One region of the Streptomyces sp. YKOK-I1 genome, then DNA from elsewhere that is predicted to be linked to it. Evidence: riboswitches for the same ligand, from Rfam matches in the RefSeq annotation. Region 1 holds a riboswitch; each other region holds the start of a gene.
What was found. A riboswitch is a leader RNA that binds a small molecule or an ion and turns the genes downstream of it on or off. The one in region 1 is predicted to bind S-adenosylmethionine.

Region 1 (5,881 bases):
GTCTGCAGCGCCATCAGCCCGACCGGCTGAGCCGGGCCCCTCCCGCGCCGGACCGAGCGGCGGTGTCCACCGGACACCGCCCCGTCCCGCGTGTGTGGACGAGGGCCGTCTCCCTTTTCGCCGTCGCATCCGCCGTGCGCACGTCCGCCCGTGCGCCCGCCCCCGGGGAGAGTCATGTCCGTCACACCGCTGGCCGCCCACCCGTCCGTCCGTCCCGCCCCCGCCTTTCGGGGCCGCATCGGCCGGGACGCGCGCAGCGGGCACTACGCCGTGCCGCGCCGCTACCGGCTCCATCTGTCCACCGCCGACCCGGACGGGCTGCGCATCGCCGTCACCCACACCCTCCTCGGCCTCGACCGGGCCTGTCCGGTGACCTTCCTGCCCGCCGTCCCCGACTGTCCCGACGGCGGTCATACGCAACTGCGCCCGCTCTACGACGCCAGCGCCCACCGCTACACCGGCCCGGCCCTCGCGCCGGTGCTCAGCGACGACTGGTCGGGCCGGATCGTCTCCACCCACGGCCCCGACATCGCCCGGGACCTCGCCCGGAGATTCGCCGGCGGCCGGGCCGTGCTGTACCCGTGCGGCGCGGAGTCGGAGATCGAGGCCGTGGAGCGGATGTGCGCCCAGGGCATCGAGCGGGCGGCCCAGTGCGCCGGGGACGCGGGCGCCGACCCGGCCGGGCGGGCCGCCGCACTCGACGCGCTGCTCGCCACCCTCGGCGTACTGGAGCAAGGGCTCAGCGTGCAGCCGTATCTGATCAGTGATCAGATCACCGCGGCGGACGTCGAGTTGTGGGTGGCGCTGGTCCGGCTGGACACCGTGCACCGGCATCACCTCGACGCCGACGCCGTGCGCCGTATCGCCGGACACCCCGCCCTGTGGGCCTACGCCCGCCGGCTGGCCGCCCACCCGGCCTTCGGTGCGCACCTCGACCTGGGCGGCATCGCCCGCCGCCACCACGCCCGTTGCCAGGGCCTGGAGGCCGCCGGAGCCGCTGTCCAGATCCTGGACTGGGCGGCCTACGCGGCGGACGGAAACGGCCTTCCCCCGCAGGTCAACCGGCCCTGAGGGAGTCCACCCCTCGGACGGCCGTTGACATTTGATCGGTCGACTGCCTTACTTGCGGGCAGAACGGTCATGAGCGTCAGCGACAAGCCCTGGCTTGCTGACCGGCAACCCTCGCTCCGCGGTGGGGTGCCCCAGGTGACGACCGGACCGGATGACGTTTCGGTAAGCGCGAGGCCCACAGGGCCGGAACAGAGATGGTGACGAGATGTACGCAGCTCCCAGGACGGCCGCACGCCGTCCCCAGGGCTGCGTACTGCCGTACGCGAACCTGTCGAACCTGTTCGCCGCCAACCGCGCCGTCGACCTGCTCCGCGTGAACAGCGCACTGTGTACCGCACCGGGCCGTGCCCGCTGTCGGGGCTGAACTCCTTCTTCTCTCCCTTCGCCCCGACTCCGCGTTCCTGACGGACACCGCCGAAGCGGTGTGCCGCCCACCGCCCCACCCCGGTTCCCTCGTACGCACCCGTGCGCCGCGCGCTGACCCCCCGCGGCTCCTCACGTCTGCGTCGGTCCGGGGTGCCCGACTCCCGCCGGAGCCCACCATGAGTGAACCCCCAGGCGCCGTGACCCTCGCCGAGGCACCCGCCGCCGACACCCCGTCAGAGAAGCTCACCGCACAGCGCGTTCAGCCGCTGCGCCGCCCGGGACGCTGGATCGCCACCGCCGTGGTGCTGGTCCTGGTGGCCCAGTTCGTGCACGGCCTGGTGTCCAACCCGTTCTACCAGTGGGACCGCTTCGGCTACTGGTTCCTGCGCCCCGTGATCCTCGACGGGCTGCTCATCACCCTCGAAGTCACCGCCTACAGCGCGGTGCTGGGCCTGCTCGGCGGCGTCCTGCTCGCCCTCGCCCGGCTCTCGAGGTCCCCGGTGCTGCGGGCCGTCAGCTGGACCTACGTCTGGGCGCTGCGCTCCATCCCGCTGATCGTCGTCCTGCTGTTCCTGTACAACTTCAGCGCCCTCTACCAGACGCTCAGCCTGGGCGTCCCCTTCGGCCCCGCGTTCTTCACCTTCGACGAGTCCCGGCTCGCCACCGACATGGTGATCGCGGTCGTCGGGCTCAGCCTCAACGAGGCCGCCTACGCCGCCGAAGTGGTCCGCGGCGGCATCCTCTCCGTCGACCAGGGCCAGCACGAGGCGGCCGCCGCCCTCGGCCTGCCCAAGGGCTACCAGTTCCGCAGGATCGTCTTCCCGCAGGCCCTGCGCTCGATCGTGCCGAACTACGTCAACCAGCTCATCGGCCTGGTCAAGGCCACCTCGCTGGTGTTCTACGTGTCGCTGCTCGACCTGTTCGGCACCGCGCAGACCATGGGCGCCACCTACCCCGGCGACATCGTGTCGCTGCTGCTGGTCGTCACCGTCTGGTACCTGATCCTGACCAGCCTCGTCTCCGTCGTCCAGTTCTACGTCGAGCGGTACTACGCCCGGGGCGCCACCCGCTCCCTGCCGCCGACGCCGTTGCAGCAGCTGCGGACCGGTCTCACCGACCTGCGGGCCCGCATCCGCCGGGAGGCCGCCGTATGACCACCGAGACCACCGAGACCACCGAGACCGTGAAGACCGACCCGGCCGCCGCCGCGGTGGTGCCCGCCGCCGTCGAGGTGCACGACGTGCACAAGTGGTACGGCGCCCACCGCGTCCTGGACGGCGTCAGCCTCACCGTCCGGCCCGGCGAGGTCACCGTGATCCTCGGCCCGTCCGGCTCCGGCAAGTCCACCCTGCTCCGGGTCATCAACCATCTGGAGAAGCCGGAGATCGGCCATGTCAGCGTCAACGGCGAACCGATCGGCGTCCGCCGGCACGGCGGCCGGCTGCGCGAGATCGGCGAACGCGCCATCCTCGCCCAGCGCAGCCGCATCGGCTTCGTCTTCCAGAACTTCAACCTCTTCCCGCACCTGACCGTGCTGGACAACGTCGCCGCCGCCCCCGTGGCGACGGGCCGGCTCGGCAAGCCCGAGGCACAGGAGTTCGCCCGCGAACTCCTCGGCCGGGTCGGCCTCGCCGACAAGGCCGGCGCCTACCCGCGCCAGCTCTCCGGCGGCCAGCAGCAGCGCGTCGCCATCGCCCGCGCCCTCGCCCTGCGCCCCGGCGTCATCCTCTTCGACGAGCCCACCTCCGCCCTCGACCCCGAACTGGTCGGCGAGGTCCTCGCCGTCATCAAGGACCTGGCGACCAGCGGCACCACCCTCGTCATCGTCACCCACGAGGTCGGCTTCGCCCGCGAGGTCGCCGACAAGGTCGTCTTCATCGACGGCGGCCGGATCGTCGAACAGGGCCCGCCCCACGAGGTCCTCGACAAGCCGCGGCACGAGCGGACCCGGGACTTCCTCAGCAAGGTCCTCTGACCGAGCCCACGACTTCCCCCCACGCACAGCAGCACTCTCTCTCCTCTCACCCAGTCACAAAGGACGGCCATGGCCACCCACTTCACCCGACGCAGCCTGATTCGCGGCATCACCGCGGCGACCGCGGTCGCCACCCTCGCCACCGGGCTCGCCGCCTGCGGTGGGGAGAGCGACGCCGCCACCACGGCCGGATCCGCCGCCTCCGGCAGCGTGACCATCGGCCGGGTCTCCAACGGCGCCGCGAAGGAGACCACCCTGAAGGTCTCCGAGGTCAAGTCGATCAGTGCCGAACTGCCCGCCGCCGTCAGGAAGAGCGGCAAACTCACCATCGGCATCGGCGCCCTCCCCTCCGGCTTCGCCCCGCTCGCCTACGTCGGCGACGACCAGAAGACCCTCACCGGCGCCGAGCCCGACCTCGGCCGCCTGGTCGCCGCGGTCCTCGGACTGAAGCCCGAGACGAAGAACTTCACCTGGGAGAACCTCTTCGTCGGCATCGACAGCGGCAAGGTCGACGCCGCCTTCTCCAACGTCACCGACACCGAGGAGCGCAAGAAGAAGTACGAGTTCGCCTCCTACCGGCGGGACAACCTCGGCTGGGAGGTGAAGAAGTCCAGCACGTGGAACTTCGACGGCAACTACGAGAACCTCGCCGGCCTCACCGTCTCCGTCGGCTCCGGCACCAACCAGGAGAAGATCCTCCTGGAGTGGAAGAAGAAGCTCGAGGCCGAGGGCAAGAAGCTCACGATCAAGTACTACCCGGACCGCAACGGCCTCTACCTGGCCCTCAGCAGCGGCAAGATCGACGCCTACTTCGGGCCCAACCCCGGCATCGCCTACAACGTCTCCCAGACCGCCGGCACCGCCAACGCCACCCGCAACGCGGGCACCTTCTCCGGCGCCGGTGAGACGCTCCAGGGCCTGATCGCCGCCACCGCCAAGAAGGACAGCGGCCTCGCCAAGCCGCTCGCCGACGCCATCAACCACCTGATCGAGAACGGGCAGTACGCCAAGTGGCTGGCCGCCTACAACCTCTCCAACGAGGCCGTCACCAAGTCCGAGATCAACCCGCCCGGCCTGCCGCTGGACAACTCCTGACACCAGGAAGGGACTCCGTCTCCGCCGGCGTGTCGATGCGCACGCCGGGAACACCCGGCGCGGCGGGGGCGTTGTGACTCATGACGGGGTGTGGACGGCGCCGCGGGGCGCCCGACAGGGGGAGGTGCCGGCCGTGACGCTCATATGCCAGGCCGTGCGCCTGCACTCCCGGCCCCACATCGACCTCCAGCGCGTGGCCGGCGCGCTCTGTTGCTCCTGACCGGTTCCCCCTCCCGCCGCACCCTCGCACGGGTGACGTGCGCCCTCGTACGGACCTCCAGGAAGGCACCCCCGTGTCCTCGAACCCCGTCTCTCCCCTCCACCTCGCCGTAGCCCTCGACGGCACCGGCTGGCACCCCGCCTCGTGGCGCGAGCCGGTCGCCCGCCCCCAGGAGCTGTTCACCGCCGGCTACTGGGCCGAACTGGTCGCCGAGGCCGAGCGCGGCCTGCTCGACTTCGTCACCCTCGAGGACGGCCTCGGCCCCCAGTCCGCCCACTTCCTCGACCCGGACGACCGCACCGACCAGGTGCGCGGCCGCCTCGACGCGGTGCTCGTCGCCTCCCGCGTCGCCCCGCTCACCCGGCACATAGGCCTGGTGCCGACGGCGGTGACCACCCACACCGAGCCGTTCCACATCTCCAAGGCGATCGCCACCCTCGACTACGTCAGCACCGGCCGCGCCGGACTGCGCGTCCAGATCACCGCCCGGCAGAGCGACGCCGACCACTTCGGCCGCCGTACGATCCCGCGCATCGACGACTACCACGGCCCGGTCGTGACGGAACTCTTCGACGAGGCCGCCGACTACGTGGAGGTGGTACGCCGCCTCTGGGACAGCTGGGAGGACGACGCCGAGATCCGGGACGTGGCCACCGGCCGCTTCATCGACCGCGACAAGCTGCACTACATCGACTTCGAGGGCCGCCGCTTCAGCGTCAAGGGCCCCTCCATCACCCCCCGCCCGCCGCAGGGCCAGCCCGTGGTCGCCGCGCTCGCCCACGCCACCGTCCCGTACCGGCTGGTGGCCCGCGCCGCGGACGTCGGCTTCGTCACCCCGCACGACACCGGCCAGGCCCGCGCCGTCGTCGCCGAGATCCGGGCCGAGCAGCAGGCCGCGGGCCGCGCCGCCGAACCCCTGCATGTCTTCGGCGACCTCGTCGTCCTCCTCGACGACGACCCCGCCGCGGCCGCCGCCCGCCGTGACCGCCTCGACACCCTCGCCGGTGAGGCGTACACCAGCGACGCCCGGATCTTCGCCGGCACCCCCGCCCAACTCGCCGACCTCCTCCAGGAGCTGGCGCAGGCCGGGCTCACCGGCTTCCGGCTGCGGCCCGCCGTCGCCGGCCACGACCTGCCCGCCATCACCCGGGGCC
Region 2 (5,881 bases), 4.0 Mb from region 1:
CCGAGTCGCTGTTCTCGATCTCGGCGCGGATCTGGTTCACCCGGCCGGCGACCTGGTCCGACGAACCGGCACCGTCGACGATGGTGGTCTCGTCCTTGGTGATGACGACCTTGCGGGCCTTGCCCAGCAGGTCGAGGGTCGTGTTCTCGAGCTTGAGACCGACCTCCTCGGAGATGACCTCGCCGCCGGTGAGGATGGCGATGTCGTTCAGCATCGCCTTGCGGCGGTCGCCGAAGCCCGGGGCCTTGACCGCGACGGACTTGAAGGTGCCGCGGATCTTGTTGACGACCAGGGTCGACAGGGCCTCGCCCTCGACGTCCTCGGCGATGATCAGCAGCGGCTTGCCCGACTGCATGACCTTCTCCAGGAGCGGGAGCAGGTCCTTGACGTTCGCGATCTTGGAGTTCGCGATCAGGATGTACGGGTCGTCGAGGACGGCCTCCATACGCTCCATGTCGGTGGCGAAGTACGCCGAGATGTAGCCCTTGTCGAAGCGCATACCCTCGGTGAGCTCCAGCTCCAGACCGAAGGTCTGGGACTCCTCGACGGTGATGACGCCTTCCTTGCCGACCTTGTCCATGGCCTCGGCGATGAGCTCGCCGATCTGGGTGTCGGCGGCGGAGATGGAGGCGGTGGAGGCGATCTGCTCCTTGGTCTCCACGTCCTTGGCCTGCTCGAGCAGGGCACCGGAGACAGCCTCGACGGCCTTCTCGATACCGCGCTTCAGAGCCATCGGGTTGGCGCCGGCGGCCACGTTGCGCAGACCCTCGCGCACCAGGGCCTGGGCCAGGACGGTCGCGGTCGTCGTGCCGTCACCGGCTACGTCGTCCGTCTTCTTCGCGACTTCCTTGACCAGCTCGGCGCCGATCTTCTCGTACGGGTCCTCGAGCTCGATCTCCTTGGCGATGGAGACACCATCGTTGGTGATCGTGGGGGCGCCCCACTTCTTCTCGAGGACGACGTTGCGACCCTTGGGGCCGAGCGTCACCTTGACGGCGTCCGCGAGCTGGTTCATGCCGCGCTCGAGGCCGCGCCGCGCCTCCTCGTCGAACGCGATGATCTTGGCCATGTGAAGTGGTCCCTCCAGGACTGGGGGTGATTCCTTCGGACCGCGCCCGCGCCCGCGACGGACGGCTCGCATGCCGCGTGGTTCCTTGCCCCACCTGGCCTGCGGGCCTCACCGACCCGGTCCTTCTTTGTCACTCTCACCTTCAGAGTGCTAACGCCAATGATTAGCACTCGGCATGGTCGAGTGCAAGCGCCTCCCGAGGACTGGGGTCCGCCGAGGCGTCCGCGCGGGGCATGCCGAAGGGCCCGTACCCCAGGAGGTACGGGCCCTTCGAAGATGAAACAGAAGAACGACGCTTCAGTCGGCGCGTGCTTCAGCTGGTCGCCAGCCGGACCATGTCCGCCTGCGGCCCCTTCTGACCCTGCGAGATCTCGAAATCGACCCGCTGGCCCTCTTCCAGGGTGCGGTACCCGTCCATCTGGATCGCGCTGTAGTGGACGAAAACATCCGCACCACCGTCGACCGCGATGAAGCCGTACCCCTTCTCCGCGTTGAACCACTTGACGGTGCCCTGAGCCATGCCTAACTCCCCTATTACTGGCCCTTGCACAGATCCACACTTCGCGGATCCGGGTCAGACCTCACCCCCCAGTTGGTTGGGGGCGTGCGCCGGAACGCGTCGACCGCGGCCGAATGTATCTGTCCAACTGCCCTCTGCAACAGGTCACTTGGACGAGAATTCTGGACGCACGCGATCCGGAATGTGGCGAGAATTCGCCAGAATTCAGGGCAAGTCGGGCCCCATAAAAGCCACAAATGCCACGCAAGAGGCACGCACTTTGGCTACTTCTTGTCGGGCCCAAGGCAGAAATCAAAGATTCCGGATCAGTGTTTCGCGACCCGGTTCCCCAACTGTACCGCGCTCAACCACACTGAATTGCCCCCTCCGCTTCTCTCACGGAGGGGGCAATTCGATGAACACTCGGTAATCACTGTTACCGACGGTTACTACCGGTGGGTACTGAACAAGGGTCAGCAGCCGCCCGCGACGGCCGGGATGATCGACACGCCCGCCCCGTCCGGGGTCGCCGTCTCCAGCCCCTGCTCGAACCGGACGTCGTCGTCGTTCACGTACACGTTCACGAACCGCCGCAGCTTGCCCTGGTCGTCCAGGACCCGGGCGGCGATCCCGGTGTGGTTCTTCTCCAGATCCGAGATGACCTCGCCGAGGGTGGCCCCCTCGGCGGTCACCTCGGCGGCACCACCGGTGTAGGTGCGCAGGATGGTGGGGATGCGGACGGTGACGCTCACGATGTGACCTCCGGTCAGGTGCATGCTTTCAAGGGGCGCGGGGAACTGCGCGACCAGCCCCCATCGGCCCACAGCCGAACAACGACGCTTACGCGAGGCCCGCCTCGTGGAAGGACTCCAGCGACGGGCGAATCGTCGCGGTGAGTCCGGTCCCGGCCACCGCGTCCAACGTCTTCAGACCATCACCGGTGTTCAACACCACCGTCGTCTTCGTCGGGTCGAGCAGCCCGTTCTCGATCAGCTTCTTCGTGACGCCGACCGTCACACCACCGGCGGTCTCCGCGAAGATGCCCTCGGTCCGGGCGAGAATCCTGATCGCCTCGACGACCTGCTCGTCGGTCACGTCCTCCACCGCACCGCCCGTGCGACGCGCGATGTCGAGGACGTACGGCCCGTCCGCCGGGTTGCCGATCGCCAGCGACTTGGCGATGGTGTTCGGCTTCTGCGGGCGGACCACGTCGTGCCCGGCCTTGAAGGCCACCGACACCGGCGAGCACCCTTCCGCCTGCGCGCCGAAGATCTTGTACGGCTTGTCCTCGACGAGCCCCAGCTTGATCAGCTCCTGCAGACCCTTGTCGATCTTCGTGAGCTGGGAGCCGGAGGCGATCGGCACGACCAGCTGGTCGGGGAGTTGCCAGCCGAGCTGCTCGGCGATCTCGTACGCCAGCGTCTTGGAGCCCTCGGCGTAGTACGGCCGCAGGTTGACGTTGACGAAGCCCCAGCCCTCGCCCGCCGGGTCGCCGATGAGCTCGGAGCAGAAGCGGTTGACGTCGTCGTAGTTGCCCTCGATGCCGACCAGCTCGCCGCCGTAGACCGCGGCCATGACGACCTTGCCCTGCTCCAGGTCGTGCGGGATGAACACGCAGGAGCGGAAGCCGGCCCGCGCGGCGGCGGCGCCGACGGCACCGGCCAGGTTGCCGGTCGAGGAGCAGCTCAGGGTCGTGTACCCGAAGGCCCGCGCCGCCTCGACGGCCTGGGCGACGACCCGGTCCTTGAAGGAGTGGGTCGGGTTGCCGGAGTCGTCCTTGACGAACAGCTTGCCGGCCTCGACGCCCAGCTCGCGCGCCAGGTTGTCGGCCTTGACGAGCTTGGTCCAGCCGGGGTTGATGTTGGGCTTGTCGGCCACGTCCGCCGGGACGGGCAGCAGCGGCGCGTAACGCCAGATGTTCGCGGGTCCCGCCTCGATGCGCTTCCTGAGCTCCTCCGGGTCGTAGGAGGAGAAGTCGTACGCGATCTCGAGCGGGCCGAAACACTCCTCGCAGGCGAAGACCGGGCCGAGGGGCACGCGGTGCCCGCACTCGCGGCAGCTCAGTGCCGTGGCGGGACCCAGGTCTACGGTGGATTCGGTTGCAACAGTCTGCGCAGCCATGTGAGGCGAGGCCCTTTCTCCTCATCTTCCTCACGACGCATTTCGCCGTGAGACGGATTTGGCACCTTCCCAAGCCGGGAGCCTCGCGTGAACGAGACCGGCTGGAGGGTTGCCGGGGCTTCATCGGGCCGTATCCCTCTGCCCCTCTGGATGAGCGGTATGAAGTTGTGGACGGCGGGCCACCGAGGACATGCGATGGTCACCCGCGTTGTCCAAGACTGTAACCGACAACCTGGACAGTTGAGATAGTCGTCCGAACCGCGAGATGGATCACAGGTGAAGGAGCCGCCCACGTGCTGGAAGAAGTCGAGCGCTGGCTGACCACCCGCTCCTGGACCCTGACCGATCGCCCGCTGCACCGGATCATGGCCGCCAAACGGTCCTCGGGGCAGCGGGTCAGTGTCGTCCTGCCGGCGCTCAACGAGGAGGAGACCGTCGGCGACATCGTCGCGGTCATCCGCCACGACCTCATGCAGCAGGTCCCCCTGGTCGACGAGCTCGTGGTCGTCGACTCGGGCTCGACCGACCGCACGGCCGCGGTCGCGGCGGCGGCCGGCGCGCGGGTCGTCCACCGCGACACGATCCTGCCCCGCCTCCCGGCCGTGCCCGGCAAGGGCGAGGTCCTGTGGCGCTCCCTGCTCGTCACCACCGGCGACATCGTGTGCTTCATCGACGCCGACCTCAGGGAGTTCTCCTCGGACTTCGTCTCCGGCATCGTCGGCCCGCTGCTCACCGACCCCGCGGTGGACCTCGTCAAGGGGATGTACGACCGTCCCCTGGGCGGCGCCGCCGGGCAGGGCGGCCGGGTCACCGAGCTGATGGCGCGCCCGCTGCTGAACCTGCACTGGCCGCAGCTGGCCGGTTTCGTGCAGCCGCTCGGCGGCGAGTACGCGGCCCGCCGCTCGCTGCTCGAACAGCTGCCGTTCCCGGTGGGGTACGGCGTCGAGCTCGGGATGCTGATCGACTCGCTGCACCTGGTGGGCCTCGACGCGCTCGCGCAGGTCGACGTCGGGGTGCGCAAGCACCGCCACCAGGACGGGCAGGCCCTCGGCCGGATGTCGGCGGCGATCTACCGCACCGCCCAGCTGCGGCTGGCCCGCGGCCATCTCGTCCGCCCCGCCCTCACCCAGTTCGAGCGCGGCGCCGACGGTTTCGAGCCGCGGACGTACTCGGTGGACACGGAGGAGCGGCCGCCGATGGCGGAGATCGCGGAGTACCGGTCCCGCAAGGTCGCGTAACAACCGGGGCGGGTCGTATACGGCGATATACGGCCGGATACGACCCCTCCACACAGCGCCACCGTACGTTTGAGCGTTTCCCGACCGGGCTAGGTTGAGGCGTATGGCTTCCACGCACGACGCTGCTGCTCGGGGTGCTCAGGTGCTGGTCGCGTCCAACCGCGGCCCGGTCTCCTACTCGGTGGGCGAGGACGGCTCGCTGCACTCGAAACGCGGGGGCGGCGGGCTGGTCTCCGGTCTGTCGGCGATCGGCCCCGAGGCGGGCGCCCTGTGGGTGTGCTCGGCGCTGTCCGACGGCGACCGGGAGGCGGTCCGGCGCGGGGTCGGCGAGGAGGGCGTGCGGATGCTGCCCGTTCCCGCCGACGTGCACGCGGACGCCTACAACGGCATCGCGAACTCGGTGCTCTGGTTCATCCACCACCTGCTGTACCAGACCCCGCTGGAACCGGCCTTCGACACCGGGTTCCGGCGCCAGTGGGCGTCGTACGAGACGTACAACCGCGCCTTCGCTCAGGCGCTCGCGGAGGAGGCGGGGCCGGGCGCGGCGGTCCTCGTGCAGGACTACCACCTCTGTCTGGTCCCGGGGATGCTCCGCGCGCTCCGCCCCGACCTGCGGATCGGGCACTTCTCGCACACGCCGTGGGCGCCGGTGGACTACTTCGGGCTGCTGCCGACGGACATCCGCGAGCAGCTGCTGCGGGGCATGCTCGGCGCGGACCGGCTGGGCTTCCTCACCCGGCGCTGGGCGGACGCGTTCACCGCGTGCTGCGCGGAGTACGTGGGCGGCACGGGCGGCACCCGGATCGGGGTGCACGGTCTGGGCGCGGACGCCGACTTCCTGCGCGAGCGCGCGCACCGGCCGGACGTGGCGGAGCGGATCGCCGCCCTGCGCGCGGAGATCGGGGGCGCGGAGTCGGGGGGCGAGCGGCGCCGGACGATCGTCCGGGTCGACCG
Region 3 (5,881 bases), 5.7 Mb from region 1:
ATCGTCCGGCGTCGCCACGCCGTGAGTGAAGGGCCCCGTCCGGTGTTCGGACGGGGCCCTTCGCCATGTCCCGAGCTGGATAAGGTGGCCTCACATGGTTCTACGACACCCAGGAGCGGCTATGAACGCTGTGACCCCCGCTGGAGGCGACACCGCGGCGGGCCGTTCCTGGCCCGACGTGCTGAACGCCCTGCTGTACGGCCGTGACCAGAGCGCCGACGCCACCTCGTGGGCGATGGACCGGATCATGCGCGGGGAGGCGACGGACGCGCAGATCGCCGGGTTCGTGGTGGCGCTGCGGGCCAAGGGCGAGACCGTCGAGGAGATCAACGGGCTCGTGCGGACGATGTACGAGCACGCCAACACGATCGAGGTGCCGGGCCGGACCGTCGACATCGTCGGCACCGGCGGCGACGGCGCCAAGACCGTCAACATCTCCACCATGTCGGCGATCGTGGTCGCCGGTGCGGGCGCCACCGTCGTCAAGCACGGCAACCGGGCCGCGTCCTCCGCCTCCGGCGCCTCGGACGTGCTGGAGAAGCTGGGCGTCAATCTGGAGCTGACCCCGGCGCGGGTGGCCGAGGTGGCCCGCGAGGCCGGGATCACCTTCTGCTTCGCGATCAAGTTCCATCCGGCGCTGCGTCACGCGGGCGCCGCGCGTGGCCAGTTGGGCATCCGCACGGTCTTCAACATCCTCGGCCCGCTGACCAACCCGGCCCGGGTGCGGGCGCAGGCGGTCGGGGTCGCGGACCCGCGCATGGCACCGGTCGTCGCGGGCGTCTTCGCCGAGCGCGGTCACTCCTCCCTGGTGTTCCGGGGCGACGACGGCCTGGACGAGCTGACCACCACGGCCACCTCCCGGGTGTGGGTGGTGCGCGACGGCAAGGTCACCGAGGAGGTCTTCGACCCGCGGGACGTCGGCCTCGAGCTGGTCCCGGTGGAGGCCCTGCGGGGCGGCGACCCGTCGTACAACGCGGAGGTCGCCCGTCGTCTCCTGGACGGCGAGCAGGGCCCCGTACGGGACGCCGTGCTGCTGAACTCGGCGGCCGCCCTGGTCGCCCTGGAGCCGGGCACCGGCACCCTCGCGGAGCAGATCCGCGCCGGCATGGACCGCGCCGCCGAGTCCATCGACTCGGGCGCCGCCAAGCAGGCCCTGGACCGCTGGGTGGCCGCCACCAACGTCTGACCGTGCCTGTCGCGGTCCCGTCATTCGGACACGAGTTGCGGGACCGCGATCACTTCCCGTACGTTCCTGTACAGGTCATGAGTGACAGTCATGAGGCCCCGGCCGACTGTCCGGCAACCCTCCGTCCGTGGCGGGGTGCCCCGGGTGAGGACCAGGTCGTAGGCAGAGAGGTCTACGGCAAGCGCGGACCCCTCGTACGCCAGGGGTCCTGGTCGTCGAGGAGCCTTCTGTGAGCAAGCGAATGCGATAGGGCGCCGAGCCCCGCCTCCGCACACCCCCTTTCACCTTTCTCCGTGCTCGAGCCGTACCCGCTCGCACGGTGATTCCGCTTGCCCTTCACAGGAGTTCGCCATGTCTGTCTCCAGCGCTGCCGCCGCCCGGACCGTTTGTGCCCTTTCGGAGGAGCTGCCCGTTCTGGGCCGCGATGTCACCGTCCCGCTCGTCACCGGCGGCGAGGTCGCCTACGCGGCGCTCGACTACGCCGCCAGCGCCCCCGCCCTCCAGCGCGTCTGGGACGACGTGGCCGCGTACGCCCCGTACTACGGCAGCGTCCACCGCGGCGCCGGCTACCTCTCCCAGCTCTCCACGGACCTCTTCGAGAACGCCCGCCGCACGGTCACCGCGTTCCTGGACTGCCGCGAGGACGACCAGCTCGTCTTCACCCGCTCCACCACCGACTCCCTGAACCTGCTGGCCGCCGCCCTCCCGGCCGGCTGCCAGGTCTTCGTCTTCGAGACCGAGCACCACGCGAGCCTGCTGCCCTGGAAGGGCGCCCGCGTCACCTACCTCGACGCCCCGCGCACCCCGCGGCAGGCCGTCGAGACCCTGGAGAAGGCCCTCGCCGCCCGTGACCCCCACGGCCCGGCCCTGGTCTGCGTCACCGGCGCCTCCAACGTCACCGGCGAGCTGTGGCCCGTACGCGAGCTCGCCGCGGCCGCCCACGCGCACGGCGCCCGGATCGTCCTGGACGCGGCCCAGCTCGCCCCGCACCACCCGGTGTCCGTCCGCGACCTGGACGTCGACTACGTGGCCTTCTCCGGCCACAAGCTGTACGCCCCGTTCGGCTCCGGCGTCCTCGCCGGCCGCGCCGACTGGCTCCGGGCCGCCGACCCCTACCTCGCGGGCGGCGGCGCCAGCCGCAAGGTCACCCGGCGCGAGGACGGGGGAGTGGACGTGGAGTGGCACGAGACCGCGGCCCGCCACGAGGCCGGCTCCCCCAACGTCATCGGCGCCTACTCCATCGCCTCGGCCTGCAACGCCCTCACGGAGGCCGGCTTCGACACCCTGGTCGCCCGTGAGCAGCGCCTGATCGCCCGGGTCCGCGCGGGCCTCGCCGAGGTCCCGCAGGTCAGGGTCCTGTCCCTGTTCGGCGACGACGCCCCGCGGGTCGGCGTGATCTCCTTCGTCGTCGACGGCTGGAACAGCTCCCACTTCGCCGCCGCTCTCTCCGCCGAGTACGGCATCGGCGTCCGCGACGGCCTCTTCTGCGCCCATCCCCTGGTCCGCACCCTGCTGGGCAGCGACCCCCAGACCCAGGGCGAGTGCGGCGCCCCCGACGCGGCGCCGGGCGAGAAGTCCCTCAACGCCGTCCGGGTGAGCTTCGGCGCGGGCACCCCCGACGAGCACGTGGACCGTTTCGTGACGGCGGTCCGCGAGCTGGTGACCGAGGGCCCGAAGTGGACGTACCGCACGGAGGACGGCCGCTGCGTCCCGGCGGTGTGAGGCGCCGTCGCGCCGGGGGGCGGGTTCAGCCGGTCAGGAGTCCAGACCGATCGCGAACGCCGCCTCCAGGTCGTGCTGGGAGTAGGTACGGAACGCCACGTGCGTGTCCGTGGCCTCGACGCCGGGGATCTTGCTGATGCTGCCCGGGATGACCTCCGCGAGGTCCTCGTGCTGCTTCACCCGGACCATGGCGATCAGGTCGTACGTCCCGGTCACGGAGAACACCTCGCTCACGGAGTCCAGCGCCGCGATCCGCTCGGCGATCTCGGGGATCCGGTCCACGCTGGTCTTGATGAGGACGATCGCGGTGATCACGGCTGGTTCTCTCCCTCGGGGGCCGGAGCTGGGGCGGCCTTCACTCTAGTCGTACGGCCGAAACGCGCCCACGCGTAGCCGAACCCCAGGCCGAAGCCCACCAGGTGCGCCAGATACGCCACCCCGGGCCCCTGGGCCGCCTGCCCCACCGCGATCCACTGGAGCGCCGCCCAGAAGGGCAGCACCACCCAGGCCGGGAACCGCAGCGGCAGGAAGAACAGGAACGGCAGCAGGCTGGTCACCCGGGCCCGCGGGAACAGGTACAGGAACGCGCCGAGGACCGCCGAGATCGCCCCGGAGGCCCCCACCAGCGACTGCGGCGACCCGGAGTGCGCGGCCGCGTACCCGAGCAGGGCCAGGCAGCCGCAGCCCAGGTAGAAGAAGGTGAACTCGACGCGGCCCATCCGCTCCTCGGTCATCGCCCCGAAGACGTACAGGAAGAGCATGTTGCCCAGCAGGTGCACCCAGCTGCCGTGGACGAAGAGGGCCGTGGCGGGGGTCAGGACGGCGCGCGCGGAGCCCGTGAAGAGTTCCACCGGGACCACGCCCCAGCGGCGGAAATAGGCCCGCTGGGCGGCCATCAGCCCCTCCCCGGCGCCGTACGCCGGATCGAGTCCCGAGGCCGGACCGATCACGAAGACCAGACAGCACAGGACGATCAGCCCGTGAGTCACCGGTGCCGAAGGGCTGCGCAGAGCCTTGCGGACGGCCCCGTTCCAGTTGCCGATCATGAATACAGAGCATGACGTAACCGGACAGAACCACCCGCTCCGCCTCGCCGCCAGGGCCTGTCCGGCGGATCAGGTCGGAGGAAAGTGGCGGCACCTCATCGGCGCAGGTGAGCGGGATATGGTGCGTGCAGCTGCAAGGCGGAGGAGGGAGTCGACGCGATGGGGGTCCCTCCCGCGCGAGCGCAGCCGAGCGTGGGGGAGTCGGGGACCGACGACAACGCGGGAGATGTGCGTGCCATATCCCCGCGTCTCCGACAGGATCCGCCGGGCAGGCCCTGGGGACGGATGGGCGGCGAGTACCCGCCAGGCCGTAGGGTTACGAGCCATGCACAGCGGGGAGCCTCCGGCGCGACCCTGCTGGAACACCGACACTAGAAGGACAGTCACGATGACGGTTCCCCTGCCGACCGCGACCACGCGGTGGCGCTGCACCCTCTGCGGCAACCTGACCAGGTTCGACGTGACGCGCTCGTCGAAGGTCGTGGAGTACGTGCACCTCGACCTTGCCGGAGAGCCGAAGGTGGAGGAGCGCGAGGTGGTCAGTGAGACCATCGAGTCGGTGCGGTGCCGCTGGTGCAACGCCGTGGACCAGGTGGAACTCGTGGATCGGCCGGGCGCCGGCTCCTGAGCGGAGCGGGCCCCGTACAGGTATTGGGGTGTGACGGATGGCGGAGAGCGCAGGCGGGGGGCCGGGCGACGGCGCCGCTGAGATGCTCGACCGTCCGCTGCCCGACGGCGTGCGCCGCCGGGTCGTGCAGATCGTCTCCGACGGCTTCGGCGGCCTGACCGTCGCCGAACTACCGGCCCAGTTGCGGCAGTACGCCCGGTTCGCCCCGAATCGCCGGGCGAAGTTCGCGGGCAACGCGATGGCGGCCGCGCTGGAGACGGATCCGCTGTTCCGGCAGCGTATCGCCGAGAAGTTCAGAGACGCCCAGCCGGAGCTGTCCGGCGCCCTGGACTCCGGCTCGCCGACCCCGGCCGCGGACCCGCTCGATGTGGCGGCCGCGGCCTATGTGCTGCGGCCCCCCGGCTGGGTGAAGCTGGTGACGGCGGCCGGTGAGGAGGCCCAGCGGGCGGACGCCGAGCGGGCCGACGAGGAGAGCCGGGCCGAACTGGAGCGGCTGCGCGAGGAACTGGCGCAGGCCCGCGAGCAGACCCGCGCGGACACCGAACGCCTGCGCACCGAGCTGGACGCCGCCCGCAAGGACGCCGAATCGCTGCACCGCAAGCTGCGTTCGGCCCTCAGCGACGTCAAGCGCGGGGAGGCGGCCCTGCGCAAGGTGCAGGGCGAGATCGAGGCCGTACGCGCCGAGGGGCAGGCCCAGGTGTCCGCCGCCGAGAGCGAGACCCGGCGGCTCAAGGCGCGCCTCGGGGAGGCCGAGGCGGCCCTGGAGGCCACCCGGCGGGCGGCCCGCGAGGGGCGCAGCGTCGAGGACATGCGGGTACGGCTGCTGCTGGACACCGTGCTCGACGCCGCCCAAGGGCTGCGCCGGGAACTGGCGTTGCCGCCGGTGTCGGTCCGCCCGGCAGAAACGGTCGATGCGGTCGAACCAGGACGAATGACCCCGAAGGACATCGCCGCACGGGCCCTGTCGGAGCACGATCCGGCCATTCTCGACCAGTTGCTGGCCCTGCCCCAGGCGCATCTGGTCGTCGACGGCTACAACGTGACCAAGACCGGCTATCCGCAGATGCCGTTGGAGAAGCAGCGGCTGCGGCTGCTCGGGCAGCTCTCGGCGCTCGCCGCCCAGACCGGCGCCGAGGTCACCTGTGTCTTCGACGGGGCCGAACTGGCCGCTCCGGTGCTGCTGGCGCCGCCGCGCGGGGTGCGGGTGCTGTTCTCCAAGGCGGGCGTCACCGCCGACGAACTCATCCGCCAGCTCGTGCGGGCCGAGCCGCCGGGGAGACCGGTCATCGTCGCCTCGAC

Region 2: another riboswitch for S-adenosylmethionine. It lies ahead of thrC (threonine synthase); the one in region 1 lies ahead of ACYQ8Q_RS39210 (amino acid ABC transporter permease).
Region 3: another riboswitch for S-adenosylmethionine. It lies ahead of ACYQ8Q_RS13245 (aminotransferase class V-fold PLP-dependent enzyme); the one in region 1 lies ahead of ACYQ8Q_RS39210 (amino acid ABC transporter permease).

What each region holds. Positions count from the first base shown of each region.
Region 1 covers NZ_BAAGDR010000001.1:8,801,586-8,807,466, forward strand. Annotated here, with positions in the region: gene ACYQ8Q_RS39200 (putative leader peptide) at 1-30, shown strand, start outside; gene ACYQ8Q_RS39205 (glutathione S-transferase C-terminal domain-containing protein) at 175-1,071, shown strand; SAM riboswitch class IV at 1,137-1,246, shown strand; gene ACYQ8Q_RS39210 (amino acid ABC transporter permease) at 1,614-2,591, shown strand; gene ACYQ8Q_RS39215 (amino acid ABC transporter ATP-binding protein) at 2,588-3,412, shown strand; gene ACYQ8Q_RS39220 (ABC transporter substrate-binding protein) at 3,482-4,507, shown strand; gene ACYQ8Q_RS39225 (putative leader peptide) at 4,662-4,727, shown strand; gene ACYQ8Q_RS39230 (LLM class flavin-dependent oxidoreductase) at 4,801-5,881, shown strand, end outside.
Region 2 covers NZ_BAAGDR010000001.1:4,817,724-4,823,604, forward strand. Annotated here, with positions in the region: gene groL (chaperonin GroEL) at 1-1,069, opposite strand, end outside; gene ACYQ8Q_RS21120 (cold-shock protein) at 1,383-1,589, opposite strand; gene ACYQ8Q_RS21125 (MoaD/ThiS family protein) at 2,042-2,320, opposite strand; gene thrC (threonine synthase) at 2,409-3,689, opposite strand; SAM riboswitch class I at 3,708-3,846, opposite strand; gene ACYQ8Q_RS21135 (glucosyl-3-phosphoglycerate synthase) at 3,983-4,927, shown strand; gene ACYQ8Q_RS21140 (alpha,alpha-trehalose-phosphate synthase (UDP-forming)) at 5,031-5,881, shown strand, end outside.
Region 3 covers NZ_BAAGDR010000001.1:3,060,283-3,066,163, reverse strand. Annotated here, with positions in the region: gene qcrB (cytochrome bc1 complex cytochrome b subunit) at 1-1, shown strand, start outside; gene trpD (anthranilate phosphoribosyltransferase) at 122-1,186, shown strand; SAM riboswitch class IV at 1,260-1,376, shown strand; gene ACYQ8Q_RS13245 (aminotransferase class V-fold PLP-dependent enzyme) at 1,538-2,908, shown strand; gene ACYQ8Q_RS13240 (Lrp/AsnC family transcriptional regulator) at 2,942-3,223, opposite strand; gene ACYQ8Q_RS13235 (rhomboid family intramembrane serine protease) at 3,220-3,954, opposite strand; gene ACYQ8Q_RS13230 (hypothetical protein) at 4,343-4,582, shown strand; gene ACYQ8Q_RS13225 (NYN domain-containing protein) at 4,620-5,881, shown strand, end outside.